4 regions of the Lysobacter sp. TAB13 genome follow, and region 3 is predicted to be linked to each of the others. Evidence: riboswitches for the same ligand, from Rfam matches in the RefSeq annotation. Region 3 holds a riboswitch; each other region holds the start of a gene.

Region 1 (5,765 bases), on a different contig from region 3:
CCAGACCGACCCGCTCAAGCTGCGCATCGCCCTGAAGAACGCGGACAAGCGCAAGTACCGCCGCCGCTTCACCTTCGTCGGCATGCAGGGCCAGTTCGATCAGCGCGCCTGGGTGGACGAGACGGAAGAACTGGTGGCGGTGCAATAAGCCGATGAACGCGACCATCGCCACCAGCGGCCAACCACGGCGCGACGCGAGACAGCCGATGAACCACGATGCGGATGCGGCGATGGGCGCGAGTCCATCGCCGGCGAAGGACGCAGCGCTGTTGGCCGCGCCCGTCGCCGCCACCTTGCAACGCCTGCGCGCGGTGCTGCCTACGCAGGCCGATGCGGCGCAGGCGATGCTCGCAGGCGCGCTCGCGCCGCTGCACGACTCGTGCTGGCCCGAGGTCGCCTGGAGTTTCAGCCGCCTCACCAACACCGGCCTGCCGGTGGAGTTCGCCTGGACCTCGCGCGAGGCCGCGGTGCGCTGGACCGCGGAAGTCGCCGCGCCCGAAGTCGATGAAAACCAGCGGCTGGCGATCGCCGCGCAATCGCTGGATTGGCAGGGCGATCTGGCGCCGTGGTTCGAGCATCAGCGCGGCACCCGGCTGAAGTTCGGCGCCTGGGCTTCGGCGCGCCATGGCGAGGGTCTGGCGACCAAGCTCTACGTCGATCTGCCCGACGGGCGCCTGCCGCCGGCATGGCGCAAGCGCCAGGCGCTGTTCGATTCGGCGTTGATGTTCTGGCGCATGTGCGGGGTCAATCCCGACGGCAGCGTGGAATGCTATGCGCGCGCCAGCGAACTCGATCTGGCCGCGCTGCGGATGTTGGCGCAAGCCACCCTCGGCGATGCCGGGCCGATGATGCGGCGCGTGGCGCAGGTGGTGTCGGCGAACGATCTGCCGCGCCCCTCGGGCGTCAGCCTGGCCTTGTCCGCCGACGGGCAAGTGCGCGCGCTGACCTGGTTCACCTTCGCCAAGGCGATTTTCCGCGACGACGCGCAAGTGGCCGCGTGCATGCGCGGGCTCGGCGAAGGGCTGTCGGCGCAGGTGTACGAGGCCCTGGCCGCCGGTCCCGCGGACGGCCGCTGGCGTCACGGTATGGTCGGCGTCGGTGCGGACATCGCCGGCAACACCTGGGTGCAATGCGGTTTGCGGCCGACGTGAAGCGGGCGAGCGGGTGCGCAATGCGGGAGCCTTCGATCGATGGAGCGATCACCATGCGTGGCGTGAACAAAGCCAATGACGCGAGTCCGCACCGCGGGTCCGGTCGCGAGCGCAGCGCGCGCTTCGACGTTGCCGCGTGCGAACAGGACATCGCGATCGGGTCCGGCGCAGTCGATTACATGCGCAGCGCCTATCTGATCGAAAGCCAGGTCGGCCAGGGCGGGCAACAACGCCGCGACCGCAACGGTTTCGTGACCGCATTGGGCGTGCGCGCGCTGCGTCGCCACGGGTTGCCCGTGCCGGGCGCGATGCTCGATACCCTGCAGGCGTGCCGATCCGCCCGCGGCGGTTTCCGTTTCTGGCCCGAAGATGCGCAACCCGACTGGGCGCCGGTGTTGCCCGACGATGTCGACGACACCGCGATCATGGCGCTGGAATTGCTGCATGCCGGGCGCATTGGCCTGGACGATGCGCGCCGCACCGCCTGCATGACCATCGCGCGGCGGCGTATCGCGCGCTTTCCCGCGCTGCGCCCGCCGTGGCTGCGCGTCGGCACGTTCTCGACCTGGAGCCGCGAAGGCGCGGCTTTCGATATGGTCGATTGCACCGCCACCGCGAACGTCCTCGGCTTCCTCGCTGCGATCGGCATGTCGCATCTGCCCGGCGTGCGCGAAGCCACGCAGATGCTCGACGCGGCCCTGCATTGGGCCGGCGACGATGAATTGCGTGCGAGCAGTTTGTCGCCGTTCTATCCCGATCCGGTCGAGCTGGTGCTGGCGCTGGAGCATGCGGCGAAATCCGGCGCGCAGGATTTGCACGAACTGCATAGCGCGGCCGCGGCGACCGGTTGGGGCGCGAACGCGGAATTGCGCAGTACGCATCCGGAGCATCGGGTGTGTTCGAGTCCCTACGGCGTCGCGGTGTGGCGCTCGCCGGAGCTCGCGCGCCTGCGCGGCTGGGCGCGCGAGATGGGCGAGGCGCGGATTCCCAAACCGTTGCCGCACTGGATCGGGGATTTCGAATCCGAGCTGACGTGCAGCGTGTTCGATTGACCGCGCCAAAAAACGAAGCCCGGCGATGCCGGGCTTCGTTTCGAACCATCGCGCGTAGCGATCGGCGCAACTATCAGGGCTTGGGCGCGTAACGCAGGGTCAGGAACCACTCGCGGCCGGGCTGGTTGTAGTACGACACGGTCTCGTACTCGCGGTCGAACACGTTGGCCACGCGCGCCTGCAGGCTCAGCGAATCGCTGATCGCGTACTCGGCGCGCAGGTCCATGGTGCCGTAGCCGCCGACGCGCACGCTGTTGGCGACGTCGTCGTAACGCGAGCCGTAACCCACCGCGGTCGCGCCGATGCGGAACTTGCCGAAGGCGCGATCCAGATCGATGCGCGCGCTGTGCTTGGCGCGGCGCGGCAGGTCGTTGCCGCGGAAGAAGCCGACGCGGTTCTCGGTGTCCAGATAGCTCGCGCTCGCCGCCAGGGTCCAGTCGGCGAAGGTCGTGTCGATACCGATCTCGGCGCCGCGCATGCGCGCGCGTTCGATGTTGTTCGGCAGGTTGATCGCCGAATCGAAGGTGATCAGCTGATCGACGCGGGTATCGAAACCGTCGATGCGCGCGTTGAAGCCGTCGCCGCGGTAGGCAAGGCCGATTTCCCAGGTCTTGGACTCTTCCGGCTTCAGATTGGCGTTGCCGAAGAACGGGAAGTACAGCTCGTTGAAAGTCGGCGCCTTGAACGCGGTGCCGTAACCCACGGTCACGCGCCAGCTCTCGGCGAAGTTCAGGCCCCACGCGGCGCCGCCGGTGGTATGGCCGCCGAACTGCTCGTTATCGTCGCGGCGCACGCTGGCTTCGAAGGACTGGTTGCCGAAACGGCCCTGGTACTGGACGAAGCCGGCCTTGTTGTCGCGATCGGTCTCGTCGTAGGAGGTGTCGCTGTCGACGCGGTCGCGCAGCCAATCGAAACCGGCGGTCAGCAAGTGGCCTTCGGCGAGGGTGAAGTCGGCCTGCAAGGTCGCGCTGTCGCGATCGGTATCGAAGTGGCCGACGCGCGCGCGCGAGGTGGTGTTGGCCGGGCCGACGAGGCCGCCGACCAGGTAATTTTCCGAGGCGTCGACGTTGCGGCCGGCGGTCAACTGCACGTGCACCGATTCGGAGGGACGCCAATCGACCTTGCCGCCGATCACTTGCTGCACCGTCTCGGAATAATTGCCGAAGCTGCCGTCGTACTCGTTCTGGCCTTCCGCGCGCAGCGCCTGGCCTTCGATGCTCCACTGCTCGTTGATCTCGACGCCGCCGCGAAGCGACAGCGCGTGGCTCTCGTAGCCGTCGCGATCGGGCTCGTCGGTGAAGCAGCCGGCGAACACCGGGAAGCCGGCGCCGCGGCAGGCGTTGATGCCCTGGGTCTTGCGGAAACTGTAGTCGGCGCCGAACCAGCCGCGTCCGCCGCGTCCGCCGAAGCCGCTGCCGTATTCGATGGTGCCGTTGCTGCCGCCGCCGACGTGCACGCGCGGGGCGAAGCCTTGCTGCTCGCGGCGGGTGAACACCTGGATCACGCCGCCGATGGCGTCGGCGCCGTACAGGCTCGAACGCGGGCCGCGCACGATTTCGATGCGGTCGATCAGTTCCAGCGGCAGATCCTGCAGCGCGGCCAGGCCCGAGGTCGGCGAGCCGATGCGGATGCCGTCCACCAGCACCAGCACGTGGTCGGATTCGCTGCCGCGCAGGAACAGCGTGGTCAGCTTGCCGGCGCCGCCCTGGTTGGCGATGGTGATGCCGGCGCGGCCGCGCAGCAGATCGTTGAGATCGCGCGCCTGGCTGCGTTCGATGTCGGCGCGGTCCAGCACCTCGACCGGGGTCAGCAGGTCGTTGACGCTGACCGCGGTGCGGTTGGCGGTGACCACGACCTCATCGAGATCGGTGGCGCCGCCGGCGGGCGCGGCGAGAGCGGTGGCCGGCAGGGCGCAGGCAATGGCGAGGGACAGATTCAGGCAACGCATGTGTATGACTCCAACGCACGCGCGATCCAGCGCGTGGCGACAACGGCTGATGGGCGGCGGCGGGGAAGGGACGTGCGGGCAGCGAAACGAGCGCGCAAAGGCGCTGCAGCCGCCGCAATGCCCTCCGCATCGCAACCTGTGGCGCACCGAGGCCGGTCTCCGGACTCGCAAGCGGAGCCGATGCGATCGACTCCCGGACGCGGCGCCTTCCCGTGCCTGTGCACAGTGGCGGTGGCCGCGACCTGACTTGCTTACCGTTGCGGGGGCAGTGCCGGAATGGGCGGGGCGGGTCGGATCGTCCGACCGGACCTGAGCGCGTCACCGGCTTCCCGTTTCAACCCCGGCGGCAGCAGCCGTGGGGTCACCTCGAAGCGGGGCGCAGTGTACGCGATGTAGGGGCGGGGCGCCTGAGTGGCGGGGCTGCCCTCACCCCGGCCCCTCTGCCGCAAGCGGGCGAGGGGCGTTAACGGCGAATTGCTCAGTCGAATGCAGAGCCCTTCTACCGCTTGCGGGAGAAGGTGCCCCGAAGGGGCGGATGAGGGCGCGCGGCCCAACCTGCCGCGCCGCGAACCCGCGACCGACCCGGATCAGTCGTTGCGATCGTCCGCGTCGTGCGAATCATGCCCGTCGTCGTCCGACGGACCGTCGCGGTCGTTGCCGTCGTCTCGATCGTTGTCGTCGTCATCGCGACCACCGCCGAACGCGGTCGGCTCATCGAACCGCTCTTCCTGCGCATGCATCGTCGTATGCACCGGCGCGGCCGCCGGCTTGTTGCGCGGCGCCGGCAGCAGCGCGGTCGCAGCTTCAGCGGCCAGGATCAGCTCCTGGCGGCGTTCTTCGCTGATCTCCTGCCAGTGGCAGTCCAGCAGCGCGCCTTCGATGGCGTACAGCAGGTTCAAGGTCGGTTTGAAGCCGGCGCGCTTGACCCGCATGAAGGCTTCGACGGTGCCGATGGCGGCGATGTCCTCGTGCGTGCGCAGCCCGACCTGACGCAGCCAGGCCGCGCTCTTGGGGCCGATGTTGCGCATCTTGGGGGCGGCGGTCATGCCAGCGACTCCAGGTAGACCCGCGCCAGCGCTTCCAGCCCGGCCTGATCGTCGGCGTCGAAGCGTTCCGGCACCGGGCTGTCCAGATCGAACACACCGATCAGCTCCTCGCCCCGCAGCAACGGCACCACCACTTCCGAACGCGAGGCCGCGTCGCAGGCGATGTGGCCGGGGAAGTCGTGCACGTCGGCGACGCGCTGGGTCTGGCGGCTGGACGCGGCCGCGCCGCACACGCCCTTGTCGAGCGGAATGCGCACGCAGGCGGGCAGGCCCTGGAACGGGCCGACCACCAGTTCGCGGCCGTCGTAGAAATAGAAACCGACCCAGTTGAGCTGCGGCAGAGACTGGTTGACCAGGGCCGACAGGTTGGCGGCGTTGGCGACGCGGTCGCGCTCACCGTCGAGCAGCGCACGCGCCTGCTCGACCAATTGCGCGTACTGCTCGGGCTTTCCGCCCGAAAGTGCTGAGGCTGTATACATCTTCGGAGTGTAGCAGTGGTGCTCGCCACGACTACCATGGCCAGCCGGCAGTGCCGGAAAAGCGCGAGGTCAGTCACAAGCGCCAGACT
Region 2 (5,765 bases), on a different contig from region 3:
ATGGTGATGTACAAGCCATCCGACGGCTGCAGCACCAGGCCCAGGCTGTAGTTGGTCGATTCCTCGGCCTTCAGCGGCTCGGAACCCAATGCGACCGCGGCCGGGTTATCGACGCGGAAGGTGCCGATTTCATACGGAACGCCGCTGATGAAATTGGTCGCGATCGACTGGAAAAACTGCTGCTGCAGCGACGGCGCGCGGAAGCCGGTGGAGGCAGTGGCGCGCAGCGCGACCTTGTCGGTGAAAGCGTAGCGCGCCGACAGCTTGCCCGAAGTGGTGTCGCCGAAATCGCTGTAGCTCTCGTAGCGCGCGGCGAGGCCGGCGGAGAATTTGTCGGTCAGGTCGGCCTCGACATCGGCATAGAGCGAGTAGCTGTGGCGGTCGAACTGGCCGGCGTCGCTGGCGCGGAAGCCGGAGAACACCTGCGCGCCGGGAATGATCTGGCCGTTGGACGCGGGCACGCCGCCGTTGGCGTAGGACAGCGGTTCGCCGGCGCGCTGGCTGAATTCCTCGCCGCGCCATTCCGCACCCCAGGCGAAGGTCACCGGGTACTGCCAGCCGAAATCCACCGGGCGGGTGAAGTCCAGGTTCAACACGTGCTGGGTCACTTCCAGCGCGCCGGCGTAGAACTGCGTCGGCGAAGTCGGGCCCAGGCTGCGGTTGAGGGTGTGCTCGATGTCGAAGGTCAGGCCGTTGTGGCCGTAGTTGTAGCTGAAATCGATCTGGGTGCCGCCCGCGGTCTCGGTGCGCAGGCCGACCACCGCGGCGCGGTCCTTGCTGATGTTGTGGATCTGCGGCAGGAAACCGTTCGGATAGATCGACGGGATGTTGCGCGCGTCGCCGGCGAAGCGGAAATAGCCGTTGGAAAGCACATCGCGCTTGCTGTAGCTGCCGAATGAATAGAAGGTCAGGTAATCGGTCGCTTTGTATTCGCCGTTGTACGACACCGCGCCGCTGTCGATCTCGGGATCGCCGTAGCGCTGTTCCACCACGCCCTGGAACGGACGCGCGCGGTTGGTCTGGTCCTGATGTCCGCCCTGCGCGGCCAGATGCACCTTGCCGTTTTCGCCGAGCTTGAGGCCGACATCGCCCGACAGCTGGTACTGCTCGCCGTCGCCGGCGCTGTACTGGCCGTAGCGCGCGGCGATGCTGCCGCCCGAATCGCTGCCCTTGAGCACGATGTTGACCACGCCGGCGATGGCGTCGGAGCCGTACTGCGCCGAGGCGCCGTCGCGCAGCACTTCCACGCGCTCGATGGAGGCGATCGGAATGGCGTTGAGGTCCACCGGCGAAGAGCCGCGGCCCTGGCTGCCGTTGAGGTTGATCAGCGCGGTGGTGTGACGGCGCTTGCCGTTGACCAGCACCAGCACCTGATCGGGCGCGAGCCCGCGCAACTGCGCCGGGCGCACCGCGTCGGTGCCGTCGGTGATGGCCGGGCGCGGGAAGTTCAGCGAGGGCAGGGCGCGCGCCAGCGCGGTGGCCAGTTCGACCGTGCCGCTGGCTTCGAGGGTTTCCGGCGTGATGATGTCGATCGGCGCGGTCGATTCGGCGACGGTGCGGTCGGACACGCGGGTGCCGGTCACGATGACCTGGTCCAGGGTCTTGGGATCGCCTTGCGGGGCCGCGTCTTGAGCGAAGGCGGCGGGCGCGGCGAATGCGATCAGCAGGCCCAGGGCCAGTGGGTGAAGGGGGCCGGTGAGCTTGCGACTGGCGTGCATGAAGACTCCTGATGGGGATGACATCGATGGCAATCGGGTTTAACACGCTTATAACAAGTGGGTCAATAAAGCGGCCAAGCTGTGCCTAACGCAAGTAGCCAAAAAGTGGTACGCGCCCCAGTTTTGGCGCCGGGGCGCTCCGAAGCGCGGCCAATCCCGAATCCCGGCCCCAAAAAAAACGCCGGGTCGCAACAATAGCGATCCCGGCGTCCGGAAGAGGGTGCGGCGACATGCGCCGCGGGGCGGCTCAGGCGATCAACGCGCCCCCATCGACGTCGATCACCGTGCCGGTGACGTAGGCGTTGTCGATCGCGAACAGATAGGCCGAGGCGATTTCGTCCGTGCGGCCGATCCGGCCGACCGGCAGCTTCTCGCCGGCCCGGGCCAGCGCCGACATGCGCGCGAACGGTTCCATGCCCTGGTAGCCGTCGCTGTCGGTCAGGCCCGGGCTGACGGCGTTGACGCGCAGCGGCGCCAGTTCGCGCGCCAGCACTTTGACGCTGGCTTCCAGCGCGGCGTTGATCACGGTGCGGGCGAGCGCGCCGGGCGTGGCCTTGCGCGCGACGATGCCGCTGGTCAGGGTCACGCTGCCGTGGCCGCTGAGATAGGGCAGGGCCAGCTGCACGGCCTGGATCGAGCCCCACAGCTTGCGTTCGAACGCCTGCCGCGCCTGATCCAGGTCCAGCTCGGCCAAGTGCCCGACCGGTGCCGGCGCGCTGGCGGCGATGATCAGGTGGTCGATCCGGCCGGCGCGCTCGAACAGGCGGCGCAGGCTGTCGGTGTCGTCCAACTGCGCCCGATGGGTGTCGATGCTGGACTTGGCCAGCGGACGCAGGGTGTCGGCGGTGGCGTCCAACTGCTGCAGATCGGCGCAGGCCAGGGTCAGCTGGCCGCGGCGGCGCGACAAACGCGCCGACAGGGCGCGGCCGATACCCGACTGCGCGCCGAGGATCAGGCTGCGGACGCTCGGGGCGGGGCTCAGGCGCAAGTCGGTGGCATTCATCGGCGGGATCGGGTCGCGGCGGGTGAGTGCATGGTCCACGGACCGCGCCCGCGAATGAATCAGACGCGTCTGAAATGTGCCTGGGGGGCCGGGCATGTGCCCCATCGAGGCCCATACCCTGGCGCCGCCACCGGGCGGCACTGTTAAGATGCCCGCGCTCAAGGTGATCGCCGACACAGTCGGGCGATTGAAACGGGAATCCGGTGGCGCGCGGCTCATGCCGAACGCTCAAGCCGGAGCTGCCCCCGCAACGGTAGGCGAGTCAACGCAACGCTCTTGGCCACTGTGCTGATGCACGGGAAGGCGCGTTGCGGGAACCGCGATCGGGTGTTCGCACCGATCGCTTCCGCTCGCGAGCCCGGAGACCGGCCCGGAGCGCGAACCGACAGGCGGAGGGCCGTGTCTCGGGAATCCTGCGCTCGCGCCTGCCTCCCTTGCCGCTCTTCGTGTGTCCCGACCTAGTCTGGACCGCGCGGGTGAGGCGCGGCCGTGGAGACCTGCCAGTGATTGCGTCTGTAGTTGCCGTTGCATTTTCGCCGCGCCCCGCGCGGCTTGTCCTGAACACCGCCTTGTGCGCCGCCCTGGCCGGCGCCGCTTTCGGCGCCAGCGCCGATACCGCGGTGGATATCGACCAGGTCGTGGTCACCGCCAGCCGCACCGCCCAGACCCAGGACGCGACCCTGGCCGCGGTGACGGTGATCGATCGCGCCGACATCGAGCGCCTGCAGCCGGCCTCGCTGCCGGACCTGCTGCGCGGCACGCCGGGCGCATCGCTGGCCAACCACGGCGGCGCGGGCAAATCCACCTCGCTGTTCCTGCGCGGCACCGAATCCGATCACGTGCTGGTGCTGATCGACGGCATCAAGCTCGGCTCGGCCACCAGCGGCGGCGCCTCGCTGCAGGACATTCCGGTGGAGCAGATCGAACGCGTGGAAATCGTGCGCGGGCCGTTCTCCAGCCTGTACGGCTCCGAAGCCATCGGCGGCGTGATCCAGATCTTCACCCGCCGCCCGCAGGGCGCGTTCGCGCCGAACTTCAGCCTGTCGCTGGGCAGCAACCAGACCCATCGCGGCTCCGCCGGCGTCGCCGGCAAGGGCGAGCGCGGCTGGTATTCGATCAACGCCGCGCACGAAGACACCGACGGCATCAACGCCTGCCGCGGCAAGCCCTCGCCGGGCGGCGCGGGCTGCTTCACCAACTCGCCCGACCGCGACGGCTACCGCAACAGCTCGCTGACCGTGCAGGGCGGCTACCGCTTCAACGAACAATGGGACGCCGAGGCGCGCGTGCTGCGCGCGCAAGCCAACAACCTCTACGACGGCAGCCAGAACAATCAGGCCGACACCGTGCAGCAAGTGGCCGGCGCCAAGCTGCGCTACAAGCCCAACGACCGCGTCAGCGTGAGCCTCAACGCCGGGCGCAGCGCCGATCTGAGCGACAACTACAAGAACGGCAAGTATTCGAGCACCTTCGATACACGGCGTCAGCTCGGTTCGGTGCAGGGCGATTTCAGGCTCGGCCAGAATCTGCTGACCGCCGGCTTCGATTGGCAGCGCGACGAGATCGAAAGCAATACCCGCTATGCGCGCGACCATCGCATCCTGCGCGGCGCCTTCGGCCAATGGCAGCGCGACTTCGGCGCGCATGCGCTGCAGGCCAGCCTGCGCCGCGACGACGACAGCCAGTTCGGCGGGGAAACCACCGGCAGCGTGCTGTGGGGCTGGGATTTCACCGAATCGCTGCGCCTGACCGCCAGCTACGGCACCGCGTTCAAGGCGCCGACCTTCAACGAGCTGTACTTCCCCGGTTACGGCAATCCGGAGCTCTCGCCGGAAACCTCGCGCAGCTTCGAACTCGGGCTGCGCGGTACATTCGGTGGGGAACGCCGGCAGATGTGGTCGCTCAACGCCTACCAGACCCGGATCGACGATCTGATCGCCTACGACGCTTCGCGCGGCGCGCCCGGCAACGTCGATCGCGCCCGCATCCGCGGCCTGGAAGCGGTGCTCGACACCCGCCTGGCCGACTGGGACCTGCGCGCCAGCGCGACCTGGCTGGACCCGCGCAACGACAGCCGCAGCAGCTACAACGACAACTACCTGCCGCGCCGCGCCCGCCGCAGCGCGCGCATCGACCTGGACCGCCGCTTCGAGCTGGGCGCCGCCCGCGCCGTGTCGTTCGGCGCCAGCGTCTACGCCGCCGGCCAGCGCTACGACGATCTGGCCAACGCCCGCAGCCTGGGCGGCTATGCTCTGACCGACCTGCGCCTGGGCTACGCCTTCGACGCGGCCTGGAGCTTGCAGTTATCGGCCAATAACCTGTTCGACCGGCATTACGAAACCGCGGCCTTCTACAATCAGCCCGGCCGCAACTATCTGCTGACGCTGCGTTACCGTCCTCTTCGCTGATGTCACCGCGCCACCCCGGCCGCGTCCGCGCGGCCGGCTTCCACCGAGAGCCTGAGATGAACGATCTGTCCGTGCCCGTGAAAACCAGCATCGTCGCGATCCTGCTGACGCTGATGATCGCCACGCGCTTCCATCACTTCGGCAGCGCGCTGCACCTGCCCGACGCGTCGATGGCGGTGTTCTTCCTCGGCGGAGTGTATCTGCGCCGGCATGCGCTGTTCGCCGGTTTCATGCTGTTGGCGGTGGCGATCGACTATGTCGCCATCACCGGCCGCGGCCTGAGCTTCTACCAGCATTACTGCGTGACGCCGTCGTACGCCTCCTTGCTGCTGGCCTATGCGGTGCTGTGGTACGCCGGGCGGATGTACGCGCCGCGCATGGCCGCGAACGGACGCGCGGTGGCGATCGGGCTGGGCCTGGCGCTGGTCGCGGCGACCGTGTCGTTCCTGATTTCCAACGGCGCCTTCTATTGGTTCGGCGGCCGTTATCCGCATCCCAATCTCGATCAGTATCTGGCGCGCCTGTGGCGATGGGGGCCGCTGTTCGTGCGCACCACCATGATCTACATCGCCAGCGGGTTCCTGGTGCATGCGCTGATCGCGCGTTTCGCGCCGGTGCACGCGGCGCAGTCGCGCA
Region 3 (5,765 bases):
GACAGCGTCTCGCGCTTGAACAGGTTCGACACCTGCGGCTCGATGCACTCGTAGCAGCCGGCGATGGAGGCGATGGTCGCGGTCGGCGCGATCGCGATCAGCAGCGAGTTGCGCAGGCCGTGCTCGGCGATGCGCTTGCGCAGCGCGTCCCAGCGCTCGGGCTGCGACGGGGTCACGCCCCAGGCTTCGAACTGCAGCTCGCCGACCGATGCGCGGGTGTCGTCGAAGGACGGGTGCTTGCCGTGTTCCATCGCCAGTTCGTTCGACGCCGACAGTGCGTGGAAATAGATGGCTTCGGCGATTTCCTGCGCAAGCTTGCGCGCCGGCTCGGAGTCGAACGGCATGCGCAGCTTGAAGAACACGTCCTGCAGGCCCATCGAACCCAGGCCGACCGGACGCCATTTCAGATTGGCGCGGCGCGCGGTTTCGATCGGGTAGAAGTTCAGGTCGATCACGCGGTCGAGCTGGCGCACGGCCAGGCGCACGGTTTCGGCTAGCTTGTCGAAATCGAACGCGCCCTTGCCGTCCTCGTACATCTCCACGTGATGGGAGAGATTGATCGAGCCCAGGTTGCACACCGCGGTCTCGTCCTGCGAGGTGACTTCCAGGATCTCGGTGCACAGGTTCGACAGATGGATGACGTTGCCGTCGCGCAGGGTCTGGTTGGAGGCGCGGTTGGACTTGTCCTTGAAGTTCATCCAGCCGTTGCCGGTCTGCGCCAGGGTGCGCATCATCCGGCCGTAGATGTCGCGCGCCTTGACCTTCTTCGCGGCCAGGCCGGCGGCTTCGGCGGCGTGGTAGGCGCGGTCGAAGGCTTCGCCCCACAGGTCGGTCAGCTGCGGCACCTTGGACGGATCGAACAGCGACCAGTCGGCGTCGGCCTCGACGCGGCGCATGAACTCGTCCGGAATCCAGTTGGCCAGATTGAGGTTGTGCGTGCGGCGCGCTTCGTCGCCGGTGTTGTCGCGCAGTTCCAGGAATTCTTCCACGTCGGCGTGCCACGGCTCCAGGTACACGCAGGCCGCGCCCTTGCGCTTGCCGCCCTGGTTGACCGCCGCGACCGAGGCATCGAGCGTCTTCAGCCACGGCACGATGCCGTTGCTCAGGCCGTTGGTGGAACGGATCAGCGAGCCGCGCGAACGGATGCGCGTGTAGCTCAGGCCGATGCCGCCGCTGAACTTGCTGAGCTTGGCCACGTCCATGTAGCGCTTGTAGATCGCTTCCAGCGAGTCGTCGGGCGAGTCGAGCAGGAAGCAGCTCGACAGCTGCTCGTGCGTGGTGCCGGCGTTGAACAGGGTCGGCGAGGACGGGATGTAGTCCAGCTGCGCCATGCGGCGGTACAGCGCCAGCGCGTCGCTGACGTCTTCGCTGAGCGCGCAGGCGATGCGCAGGAAGAACTGCTGCGGGGTCTCGATGACGGTGCGCGCGGTCGGGTGGCGCAGCAGGTAGCGGTCGTACAGCGTGCGCAGGCCGAAGTAATCGAACTTGGCGTCGAGGCTGCGGTCGATCGCGTCGTTGAGCTTGCGCGCGTTGGCCTGGACGAAGGTCACCAGGCGCTCGTTGATCAGGCCCAGCTCATGGCCGCGCTGGATCGACTGCGAGAACGCATGGATTTCGATGCCGGCGACTTCTTTCTCGATCACCCCGGCGAGCAGGCGCGCGGCGAGGCGGCCGTATTCGGGTTCTTCCGCGGTCAGCAGGGCGGCGGTGCGGATCGACAGTTCGTCGAGTTCCTGCGTGGTCGCGCCGTCGTACAGGCCGGAGATGGTGCGGGTGGCCACGCGCATCGGATCGATCGCGTAGAGGTTTTCGCCGCTGCGGGTCACCGCGCGCACGATCTTGTTCAGATCGACCGGTTCGCGGCGACCGTTGCGCTTGGTCACGCTCATGGTCAGGTTGGCCGCGGGCGGGGTCAGGGCGAAGCCGGGCGCGTCTTGCGCGGTACGGGCTGCGGCCGGCTTGGCGGCGGCGTTGGAAGTGGCGGCGGTGTCCGTGGCGGGGGCGACGGACGGATCGGATGCGAGTGTGGTCATGGCATTACTCCGGGGCGTGGGTGCACGGTGCGGAGAACGCGGACGCGCCGGCGACGACGGACCGCGCGCGCGGTGTCATCGGTGGCGCGGCCGTGCCCCCGCGGGCGCAGAGCTTGGGAGTGTGTCGGCTGGGTGTCGCGCGGCCCGAGACGCGAGGTCCGGGACGGCCCGCTCGGCGCTGCGCGCCGGAACGGACGGGCGCGACGGAGGCCCGTCGTGCCGCGACACCGGCCGTCTTCCCCCGAAGACTCCTGTGGGCCGGTACCGCGCGGTTGTGCGACGCGCGGCTGTCGGCAGGTCTTCGGGCTCGGGACTCGGAGCGAGAAACGGGCAAAGAGAAGTGAGCGCTACGGGGTGACCCGGTTCTCACTTTTCTTCGCCCGCTTCTCGTTCCTCCTACCGGGGTCGCTTCCCAGGCATACCGCCCAGTGCCATGACCCGTTCGTTTCCCATACCGCTGCGGGGCAGCGCCGGCTTCGGACCCCGCCGCGAGTGCTCGCGGTCGCGTCCCTACCGACTTCCCTTTTCAGCCGATCGCAAGATCGGCACCGACGGGCACAACATAGTGTGGTTACGCGATTTCGTCAACGCGATATGTGGTGAATGAATCGTGTATATAGCGAGTGAAGGCGACGCTTCCATACGCCGCGCCTTGGTGTAACGTGCCCGCCATAAGGAACGGGGAACTGTGATGGAAGCACTGATTGGCTTGTTGGTACTGGCTTTGCTGTTGGTGCCGGTGCTGCTCATCGTCGCCCTGGTCCAGATCTCCGGGCTCAAGTCCCGGGTGTCGGGCCTGGAACGGACCCTGGCACAGCTTCGTGCGTCCGCAGACGCTCCGGCGGCACCGCGTGGCCGCGAGGACGAAACCCTGGCCGAGCGCATCGAGCGCATCGATCGTGAAGCGCTGCCGCAGACGCCGGCGCGCCCGATCGCCAGCACCGCGCCGCCCGCCGCGACTGCGCCGCGCACTACGCCGCCGCCGTTCCCGGCCACGCCGCCGGCCGTGCCGCCGCCGTTGCCGCCGCAACCGGCCGCCGTGGCGGCCTCGCCCATGCCGCTGCGCGCGCCCGTCGCGCCGACGCCGCGCGCACCGCGTGCGCCGTCGCCGCCGGACATCTTCACTCTCGGCGCGCGCTGGGTCCGGCGCTGGTTCACCGAGGGCAACGTCCCGGTCAAGGTCGGCATGCTGGTGTTGCTGGCCGGCGTCGCCGCGTTGCTGAAGTACGCCAGCGACCAGGGCTGGATGCACGTGCCGATGGAATTCCGCCTGGCCGGCATCGCCGCCGCGGCGATGGGCGGGCTGGTGTTCGGCTGGCAACAGCGCGAGCGCAAGCGCGTGTTCGCGCTGAGCCTGCAGGGCGGGGCGATCGGCGTGCTGCTGCTGGTGGTGTTCGCCGCGTTCAAGCTCTACGGCCTGATCCCGGCCGGCGCCGCGTTCGCGATCAGCGTGGTGCTGGTCGCCGGCACCGGCGTGCTGTCGGTCAAGCAGAACGCGCTGGCGCTGGCGGTGTTCGCGATCCTCGCCGGCTTCCTCGCGCCGATCTGGCTGTCCACCGGCTCGGGCAACCACGTCGCCTTGTTCGGTTACTACGCGGTGCTCAACGCCGGCATCTTCGCGATCGCCTGGTGGCGTCCGTGGCGGGTGCTGAATCTGATCGGCTTCGCCTTCACCTGGGGCATCGGCACCTTGTGGGGCGTGCTGAAGTACCGGCCGGAGCATTTCTCGACCACCGAGCCGTTCCTGCTGCTGTTCTTCGCCTTCTATCTGCTGATCCCGGTGCTGTACGCGCGCCGCCGCGCCGCCGGGCGCCGCGATCTCATCGACGGTTGCCTGGTGTTCGGCACGCCGCTGATCGCTTTCACTCTGCAGGCCGGACTGCTGGATGGCGATCGCATGCCGCTGGCGTTCTGCGCGCTCGGCCTGGGCGCGCTGTACGCGGCGCTGGCGTGGTGGTTGCGCCGCGATCAACGCTTTGTCGAACTGTCCACGCCGTATGCGTTGCTGGCGGTCGGTTTCGCGACCCTGGCCGTGCCGCTGGCGCTGGCCGCGGAAGCCACCGCCTGCGTGTTCGCGCTGGAAGGCGCGGCGTTGGCGTGGCTGGGGCTGCGCCAGCAGCGGTTGCTGCCGCAGCTCACCGGTCTGGGGCTGCAGATCGCGGCCGCGTTCGCCTTCATCGTCGGCGCCAGCGATTCGGTCTGGGAGGGCTATACGCCGATCCTCAACGCCAACTTCGCCGGCGCGGTGTTGATCGCGGTGGCGGGTCTCGCCAGCGCCTGGAGTTATCGCCGCGACGCCGCGCGCGCGCCGGCACTGGCCTATTACCTGTGGGGCCTGGCGTGGTGGCTGGGCGCGACCGGCAGCGAGATCGCCGATTTCGTGGCCGACCGCAACAGCGCCGACGCGGTGCTGATGCTGGTCGCGGTGACCGGCTGGGCGGCGGCGGAAGTGTTCCGTCGCCACGACTGGAAGGCCTTGTCGCTGACCGCGGCGCTGGCTTTCGCCGCGGCGCTGCCGTTGGCGCTGCTGCAGGCCGAAGCGCACCGCTATCCGTTCGCCGAGTGGGGCTGGGCAGCGTGGGCGCTGTATGCCGGCCTGGGTTGGCGCAGCCTGAGCAATCTGCGCGAACGCGCGGGGCCCGAGCTCGCGCTCGGCCATCTGGCCTGGCTGTGGGCGTGGGCGCTGGCGATCGGCGTGAGCTTGTTCCGGTTGCTGCGTCTGTCGATGCAGAACGATGTCGCCGCATTCGGCTCGGGCTGGACCGCGACCGTGCTGTTGCTGCCGGTGCTGGCGATGGCGGCGCTGAGCCTGTGGCGCGCTTCGATCATCGGCCGGCCGGTGGCGCAACGTTTCGAACAATGGCGCGCGCTGGCGTTGGCCAGTTTCATGCTGGTGCTGGTGGCGACGCTGGCGTTGACCCTGCTGACGCCGGCCAATCCGCATCCGCTGCTGTGGATTCCGCTGCTCAATCCCTTGTCGCTGATGCAGATCGCGACCTTGCTGATGCTCGGCTTCTGGCTCGCCACGCCCTTGGTCGGCGAAGCGCTGCGGCGGCGTCGCGTGCCGATCCTGGCCGCGATCGGTTTCGTCTTGATCACCGTCGAAGTGCTGCGCACCGCGCACTTCTGGGGCCATGTCGGATGGGGTTCGTCGATGTTCTCCACCAGCCTGGTGCAGACCAGCCTGACCGTGGTGTGGAGCGTGCTCGGCGTGGCCGGCTGGATCGCCGGCTCGCGCCGCGGCCAGCGCGGGCTGTGGCTGGCCGGCGCGGTGTTGATGGGCGTGGTGCTGGCCAAGCTGGTCGTGGTCGATCGCAGCCATCTGGGCAATCTGCTCGGCATCGCCTCGTTCATCGCCTACGGCCTGCTGTGCACCTTGGTCGGTTACTTCGCGCCGGCGCCGCCGAGCCGTTCCGACGATAACGATCGAAATCCGCAGGAGGCTCAGGCATGAAGCGTTATCTGATGTGGTTGGCGGCGTTGCCCTTGCTCGCCACGGCCGCCCCGCGCCAGGACTACGCGCAGCAGTGGCCCTTGCAACTCAGCCGCGACGACGGCGGCGCGTATCGTGTGGTGCTGGACGAAGCGGTGTATCGCCAGACGCAAAGCGCGCAGTTGCGCGATGTGGACGTGATCGATCGCAGCGGCGCGGTCGTGCCGGCCTCGGTGTTCGCGCCCGAGCAACCGATCGCGCGCGCGCCGCAGCGCGTGATGCTGCCGTGGTTCCCGTTG
Region 4 (5,765 bases), on a different contig from region 3:
GTGCAGAACGTGTTCGCCTGGAACCCGTCGGTCAAGGGCGCGCCCAAGGTGATGGCGACCCAGGCCGCCGCCTACGCGCGCAGCGAGGAGTTCCCGCAGACCACGGTGGTGTGGAAGGCGAACGGCAAGCTCGCCGAAGGCGCGCTGGTGCCGTCGTTCCGCAAGCGTTGAGGGCTCGATCGCGGCGGCCGGCTTGAGGCGGCCGGCCGCGGGCCGCCGCGGAGGTTCGCAAGCATCCCTCTGTAAGCTGCCAAGCAGTGAGAAAACAGGCCGGCGTTCGCCGGCCTTTGCGCATGGCGCGATCGAATCGGGTGCATCGACGGCTGCCTTGGCCGCGTCGATGCCGCGAGCCGGGCCGCAAAAGGCCAAGGCCGCCGAGCACGCCGCACCGCGCCGCCGTCATCGAATCGTGAACGACAGCCACACCGACGGCGCGGGCCGCGCTGTGGCCAACGGAATTTTTATTCTCTCGCCGACGCCGTCCTCGTATCGTCGCGTGCATTCGTCGCGTCGATGATCGAGTGCGTCGGCACGCCGCGCGCGGGCGCTCGACGGCTTCGCCGAGGCGCGAATCGACAAGCGATGTTGACTGTTTCCCGATCGTCCACGGCGTCGCGGCTCGCGGCGGAAGCGGGCGAGGGCGTCGTGAAGTACGCAATCCCGTGTCGCCGCGGTCCACCGCGTTCGCCCGCCGCGCCTGAACGAAGGCCGGCGCGCGCGCGCGACGGGCGTCGCGCGCGCGGAACTCGCTCTATCGTTCTCGTTCCGATGCTTGCGGCCCGGCGCGTGTTTCAGGCCATCACCCCCGAAGGATGAATGAACAAAGCCGCTCCTCCGCAAGATGCCCTGCTGCATGCGAGCGCTTTGCTGATCGCCGTCGCGGTGACGATGTTCACCGGTTGGCTGCTGCTGGACGTGCCGGCACCGGCGCCGACGCAACCGGCCCTGGATGTGGTCCTGATCGAGCGCGTGCCGCCGCCCGTTGAGCCGCCGAGCGAGCCGGACTTCGTACCCATACCCACGCCACGCGACCGCCCGCACGCGCCTTCGCCGGCGAGCGTCGCCGCGAACACGCCCCGGCCCGCGCAACCCGAGCCATCGCCGCCGCGCAAGCAAACCGCAGCAAACACGCCGCCGCCCGCGGCCACCAGCCGCCTATTCAACGCCGACGGCCGCGTCGCGCTGCCGGAATCCGACCCGATGCGCCCGCCGCCCGGCCGCGCGCCGGGCGATCCGGACGATCCCAAATTCGTAGCCGCCAAGAACACCTTCGAACGCCGCAATCCGATCGACGTGCCGCCGACCGGATTCGAATCGGATTGGGCCACCGAAGGCACCCTGGGCAAGGCCTTGCTGGGCAAGGCGACCAAGCGGCTGCAGAAAATCGCCGACGCGATGCCGTTCAAGCGCGACATTCAGCAGGCGCGCGCGCGGCCGCCGCCGCCGGTGCGATTCAATCCGGCGCTGCATGAGCGGCCCTCGGACCTGGGCAGCGAAGCCACCGGCGATGCCTACAAGGCCGCGCCGATCGCGTTCGAGCCCGCGCCGGGCCTGCAAGGCGAGGCCAGCCGCCGCATCCGTCAGGCGATCGGCGAAGTCGAAGCCAGCCACGGCGGCTGCGAGCGCAAGCGGCTGCGCGAGTTGCTGGCGCCGGCGATCGTGCGCGTGGACGAACTTCAGCGCATCGAACGCGCGATGGCCAGCGGCGTCGATCCGATCCGCGCCGAACAACTGCTGCCGCGTTCGGCCGACATGGCCTACGACCAGGCGCGCCGCGCGATCTGGTACGCGAAACAACAATTAGCGACGTGCGCGAGCTGACCCGGGCGGCTTGATCGAGTGCCGACGCATCGGCTGTTCGTTGTTCGCCGCGTTGCCATCGGCGGTGCGGTTACGGCGTTGAAGCGCGCATCGTTAACGCGTGCGATTCAAACGAAGCCGGCGCTGAGCGCATCGATGCGAACCATCGGCGTCTGCATGATCGCAACGATGGCGCTATCGATCTGGCGCCGCAGTAAGGCGATGAACCGGCGCGGGGCGCACATTCGATGCAGCAACGCACGCATCGTCATCGATATGACTATTTGAGCCGCGATGCATGTCATCGCATCGCTTTGTGATCCGCGTGGTGAATCCACCACCGTTCGAGCCGCGTCGATGACTTGACGCCGGCCCGCATCCAGCGCTTGCGTCCGATCTGAACGAACGCGAGCGATGCGCCCGTCGCGATGCGGCTTGTCCGCCCAGGGCCGCAAGCACTACACTTCGCCCGCCACAGGTGCCTTGCACGCCGGTCCATACCGGCGCGCAGGGTGAAACGGGAAGTCGGTGCGGACGTGATCGTCCAATTCCGACGCTGCCCCCGCAACGGTAGGCGAGAACACCCGACGTTGACCACTGCGCTCGCGCGGGAAGGTGTCGGGGTGATGCTTCGGCATCGCTCGCAAGCCCGGAGACCGGCCCGTGGCGGACATCGGGAGATGTCCTCCTCGAGTGTTGCGGCGGGCAACCTGACGGGCTGATTCGATGCGGCGTGCGTCCGCCATCGTTTCGTCTTGTCGCGCGTCTCCGCAGCCCTCGCTTTCGCGGGTGTGCGATACGGAGACCACCATGAACGATATGCATCGCGTTGCGACCGAGGTCGCGACGGTCAAGCTTTTGATCGACGGCGAATTCGTCGAATCCCGCAGCACGCAGTGGCGCGACGTCGTCAATCCGGCCACCCAGGCGGTGCTGGCGCGCGTGCCGATGGCCACGGCCGAGGAAGTGGGCGCGGCGGTGGCTTCGGCCGCACGCGCGTTCAAGACCTGGCGCAAGACCCCGATCGGTGCGCGTGCGCGCATCTTCCTGAAGTATCAGCAGCTGATCCGCGAGCACATGAGCGAGCTCGCCGCGATCCTGACCTCCGAGCAGGGCAAGACCTTGCCCGATGCCGAAGGCGACGTGTTCCGCGGCCTGGAAGTGGTCGAGCACGCCGCGGCGATCGGCAATCTGCAACTGGGCGAGTTGGCCAACAACGTCGCCGGCGGCGTCGATACCTACACCTTGCTGCAACCGCTGGGCGTGTGCGCGGGCATCACGCCGTTCAATTTCCCGGCGATGATTCCGCTGTGGATGTTCCCGATGGCCATCGCCACCGGCAACACCTTCGTGCTCAAGCCGTCCGAGCAGGATCCGCTGGTGACCATGCGTCTGGTCGAACTGGCGCTGCAGGCCGGCGTTCCCAAGGGCGTGCTCAACGTCGTCCACGGCGGCGAGGATGTGGTGAATGCGATCTGCGATCACGCCGATATCCGCGCGGTGTCGTTCGTCGGTTCGACCAAGGTCGGCACCCACGTGTATCGCCGCGCCTCGCTCGCCGGCAAGCGCGTGCAATGCATGATGGGCGCGAAGAATCACGCCATCGTGCTGCCCGACGCGAACAAGGAACAAACCCTCAACGCCATGGCCGGCGCCGCCTTCGGCGCGGCCGGACAGCGCTGCATGGCCGCGTCCACCGTAGTGCTGGTCGGCGAAGCGCGGCAGTGGATTCCGGATCTGGTCGCCAAGGCGCGCACGCTCAAGGTCAACGCCGGCACCGAGCCGGGCACCGACGTGGGTCCGGTGATTTCCTGCGCCGCGCGCGAACGCGTCGAAGGCCTGATCGCCTCGGGCGTGGAGCAGGGCGCGGTGCTGGAACTCGATGGCCGCAATCCCGCCGTGCCCGGTTATCAGCAAGGCAATTTCGTCGGCCCGACGATCTTCTCCGGCGTCGAGCCGGGCATGCGCATCTACCAGGAAGAAATTTTCGGACCGGTGCTGGTGATCCTGGGCGTGGATACGCTGGATGAGGCGATCGCKCTGATCAACGCCAATCCCAACGGCAACGGCACCGCGATCTTCACCCAGTCCGGCGCCGCCGCGCGCAGGTTCCAGGAAGAGATCGACGTCGGCCAGGTCGGCATCAACGTGCCGATTCCGGTGCCGGTTCCGCTGTTCTCGTTCACCGGCTCGCGCGCCTCCAAGCTCGGCGACCTGGGCCCGTACGGCAAGCAGGTGGTGACCTTCTACACCCAGACCAAGACCGTCACCGCGCGCTGGTTCGACGACGAGACCCTGGGTCACGGCGTCAACACCACGATCAGTCTCAAGTGATGGCCGCGGTCATGGACTGGCAGGCCGCGTCGGTGGTGCCGACCGGCCTGAGCGAAGAACAGGCCGCGTACCGCGATGCGGCGCGCGACTTCGCTCTGGCACGGTTAGCGCCGCATGCGGCGCATTGGGACGCGCAAGGCATCTTTCCGCGCGAAGCCATCGCTCAGGCCGGCGAACTCGGCTTCTGCGGCCTGTATGTGGACGAAGCCGCCGGCGGCTCGGGCTTGAGCCGGCTGGACGCGGCGATCGTGTTCGAGGAACTGGCCGCGGTCGATCCGTCCACCGCGGCTTTCATCAGCATCCACAACATGGCGACCTGGATGCTGACCGCGCACGCCGGCGACGCGGTGCGCGAACAATGGGGGCCGGCCCTGGCCAGCGGACGCAGTCTGGCCTCGTATTGCCTGACCGAACCGGGCGCGGGATCGGATGCGGCCTCGCTGAAAACCCGCGCCGTGCGCGATGGCGAGGACTACGTGCTCAACGGCGCGAAGGCTTTCATTTCCGGCGCCGGCGCCACCGACATGCTGGTGGTGATGGCGCGCACCGGCGGCGACGGTGCGCGCGGCATCAGCGCGTTCGCGGTCGCCGCCGACAGCGCCGGCATCGCCTACGGCCGCAAGGAAGAAAAGATGGGCTGGAACAGCCAGCCCACGCGCGGCATCAGCTTCGAGAACGTGCGCGTGCCGGCGCGCAATCTGCTCGGACGCGAAGGCGACGGCTTCAAGATCGCGATGAAGGGGCTCGACGGCGGCCGCATCAACATCGCCAGTTGCTCGCTCGGCGCGGCCCAGGGCGCCTTGGACGCGGCCCGCCGCTACATGGGCGAACGCCGCCAGTTCGGCAAGAAACTCGCCGAGTTCCAGGTGTTGCAGTTCAAGCTCGCCGACATGGCCACGCAACTGATCGCCTCGCGGCAGATGGTGCATACCGCCGCGCGCAAGATCGACGCCGGCAGCAGCGACGCCACCGTGTGGTGCGCGATGGCCAAGCGCTTCGCCACCGACGCCGGTTTCGCCGTGTGCAACGACGCGCTGCAGATCCACGGCGGCTACGGCTACATCCGCGAATACCCGATCGAGCGCCTGCTGCGCGACTGCCGCGTGCACCAGATCCTGGAAGGCACCAACGAAATCATGCGCGTGATCATCGCGCGCCATCTGCTCAACAGCGACGAGGAATTGCGATGAGTCTTGCCGACACCGTCTACACCGGCCTGAAGCTGGAGATCGACGGCCACACCGCCGTGGTCACGCTGAGCAATCCGCCGGCCAACACCTGGACCCGCGACAGCCTCGCCGCCTTGCGCGATCTGGTCCGCGACCTGGACCGCGAGCGCGATATCTACGCCCTGGTGATCACCGGCGAAGGCGAGAAATTCTTCTCGGCCGGCGCCGATCTCAAGCAATTCGCTGGCGGCGACAAGGCCCTGGCGCGCGACGCGGCGCGCCGCTTCGGCGAGGCCTTCGAAGCGCTGAGCGCGTTTCGCGGCGTGTCGATCGCGGCGATCAACGGCTATGCGATGGGCGGCGGGCTCGAATGCGCGCTGGCCTGCGATCTGCGCATCGTCGAAGAACAAGCGCAGCTGGCGCTGCCGGAAGCGACGGTCGGCCTGTTGCCCTGCGCGGGCG

What was found. Region 3 has a riboswitch for cobalamin ahead of AB4Y92_RS23320 (ribonucleoside-diphosphate reductase subunit alpha). Riboswitches for the same ligand answer to the same signal wherever they lie in the genome.
Region 1: linked by a shared signal. The riboswitch ahead of btuB (TonB-dependent vitamin B12 receptor) and the one ahead of AB4Y92_RS23320 (ribonucleoside-diphosphate reductase subunit alpha) in region 3 are both predicted to bind cobalamin.
Region 2: linked by a shared signal. The riboswitch ahead of btuB (TonB-dependent vitamin B12 receptor) and the one ahead of AB4Y92_RS23320 (ribonucleoside-diphosphate reductase subunit alpha) in region 3 are both predicted to bind cobalamin.
Region 4: linked by a shared signal. The riboswitch ahead of AB4Y92_RS01215 (CoA-acylating methylmalonate-semialdehyde dehydrogenase) and the one ahead of AB4Y92_RS23320 (ribonucleoside-diphosphate reductase subunit alpha) in region 3 are both predicted to bind cobalamin.

What each region holds. Positions count from the first base shown of each region.
Region 1 covers NZ_JBFRDR010000012.1:175,316-181,080, reverse strand. Annotated here, with positions in the region: gene AB4Y92_RS15985 (hypothetical protein) at 1-148, shown strand, start outside; gene AB4Y92_RS15980 (hypothetical protein) at 207-1,151, shown strand; gene AB4Y92_RS15975 (hypothetical protein) at 1,331-2,203, shown strand; gene btuB (TonB-dependent vitamin B12 receptor) at 2,277-4,151, opposite strand; cobalamin riboswitch at 4,285-4,535, opposite strand; gene AB4Y92_RS15965 (TfoX/Sxy family protein) at 4,739-5,197, opposite strand; gene AB4Y92_RS15960 (GAF domain-containing protein) at 5,194-5,676, opposite strand.
Region 2 covers NZ_JBFRDR010000004.1:228,280-234,044, forward strand. Annotated here, with positions in the region: gene AB4Y92_RS07110 (TonB-dependent receptor plug domain-containing protein) at 1-1,718, opposite strand, end outside; gene AB4Y92_RS07115 (SDR family oxidoreductase) at 1,966-2,721, opposite strand; cobalamin riboswitch at 2,866-3,109, shown strand; gene btuB (TonB-dependent vitamin B12 receptor) at 3,219-5,129, shown strand; gene AB4Y92_RS07125 (hypothetical protein) at 5,186-5,765, shown strand, end outside.
Region 3 covers NZ_JBFRDR010000030.1:21,257-27,021, reverse strand. Annotated here, with positions in the region: gene AB4Y92_RS23320 (ribonucleoside-diphosphate reductase subunit alpha) at 1-1,889, opposite strand, end outside; cobalamin riboswitch at 2,309-2,601, opposite strand; gene AB4Y92_RS23315 (DUF2339 domain-containing protein) at 2,725-5,487, shown strand; gene AB4Y92_RS23310 (DUF3999 domain-containing protein) at 5,484-5,765, shown strand, end outside.
Region 4 covers NZ_JBFRDR010000001.1:355,255-361,019, reverse strand. Annotated here, with positions in the region: gene AB4Y92_RS01230 (hypothetical protein) at 1-171, shown strand, start outside; gene AB4Y92_RS01225 (hypothetical protein) at 817-1,821, shown strand; gene AB4Y92_RS01220 (hypothetical protein) at 1,929-2,066, opposite strand; cobalamin riboswitch at 2,260-2,479, shown strand; gene AB4Y92_RS01215 (CoA-acylating methylmalonate-semialdehyde dehydrogenase) at 2,620-4,134, shown strand; gene AB4Y92_RS01210 (acyl-CoA dehydrogenase family protein) at 4,146-5,324, shown strand; gene AB4Y92_RS01205 (enoyl-CoA hydratase) at 5,321-5,765, shown strand, end outside.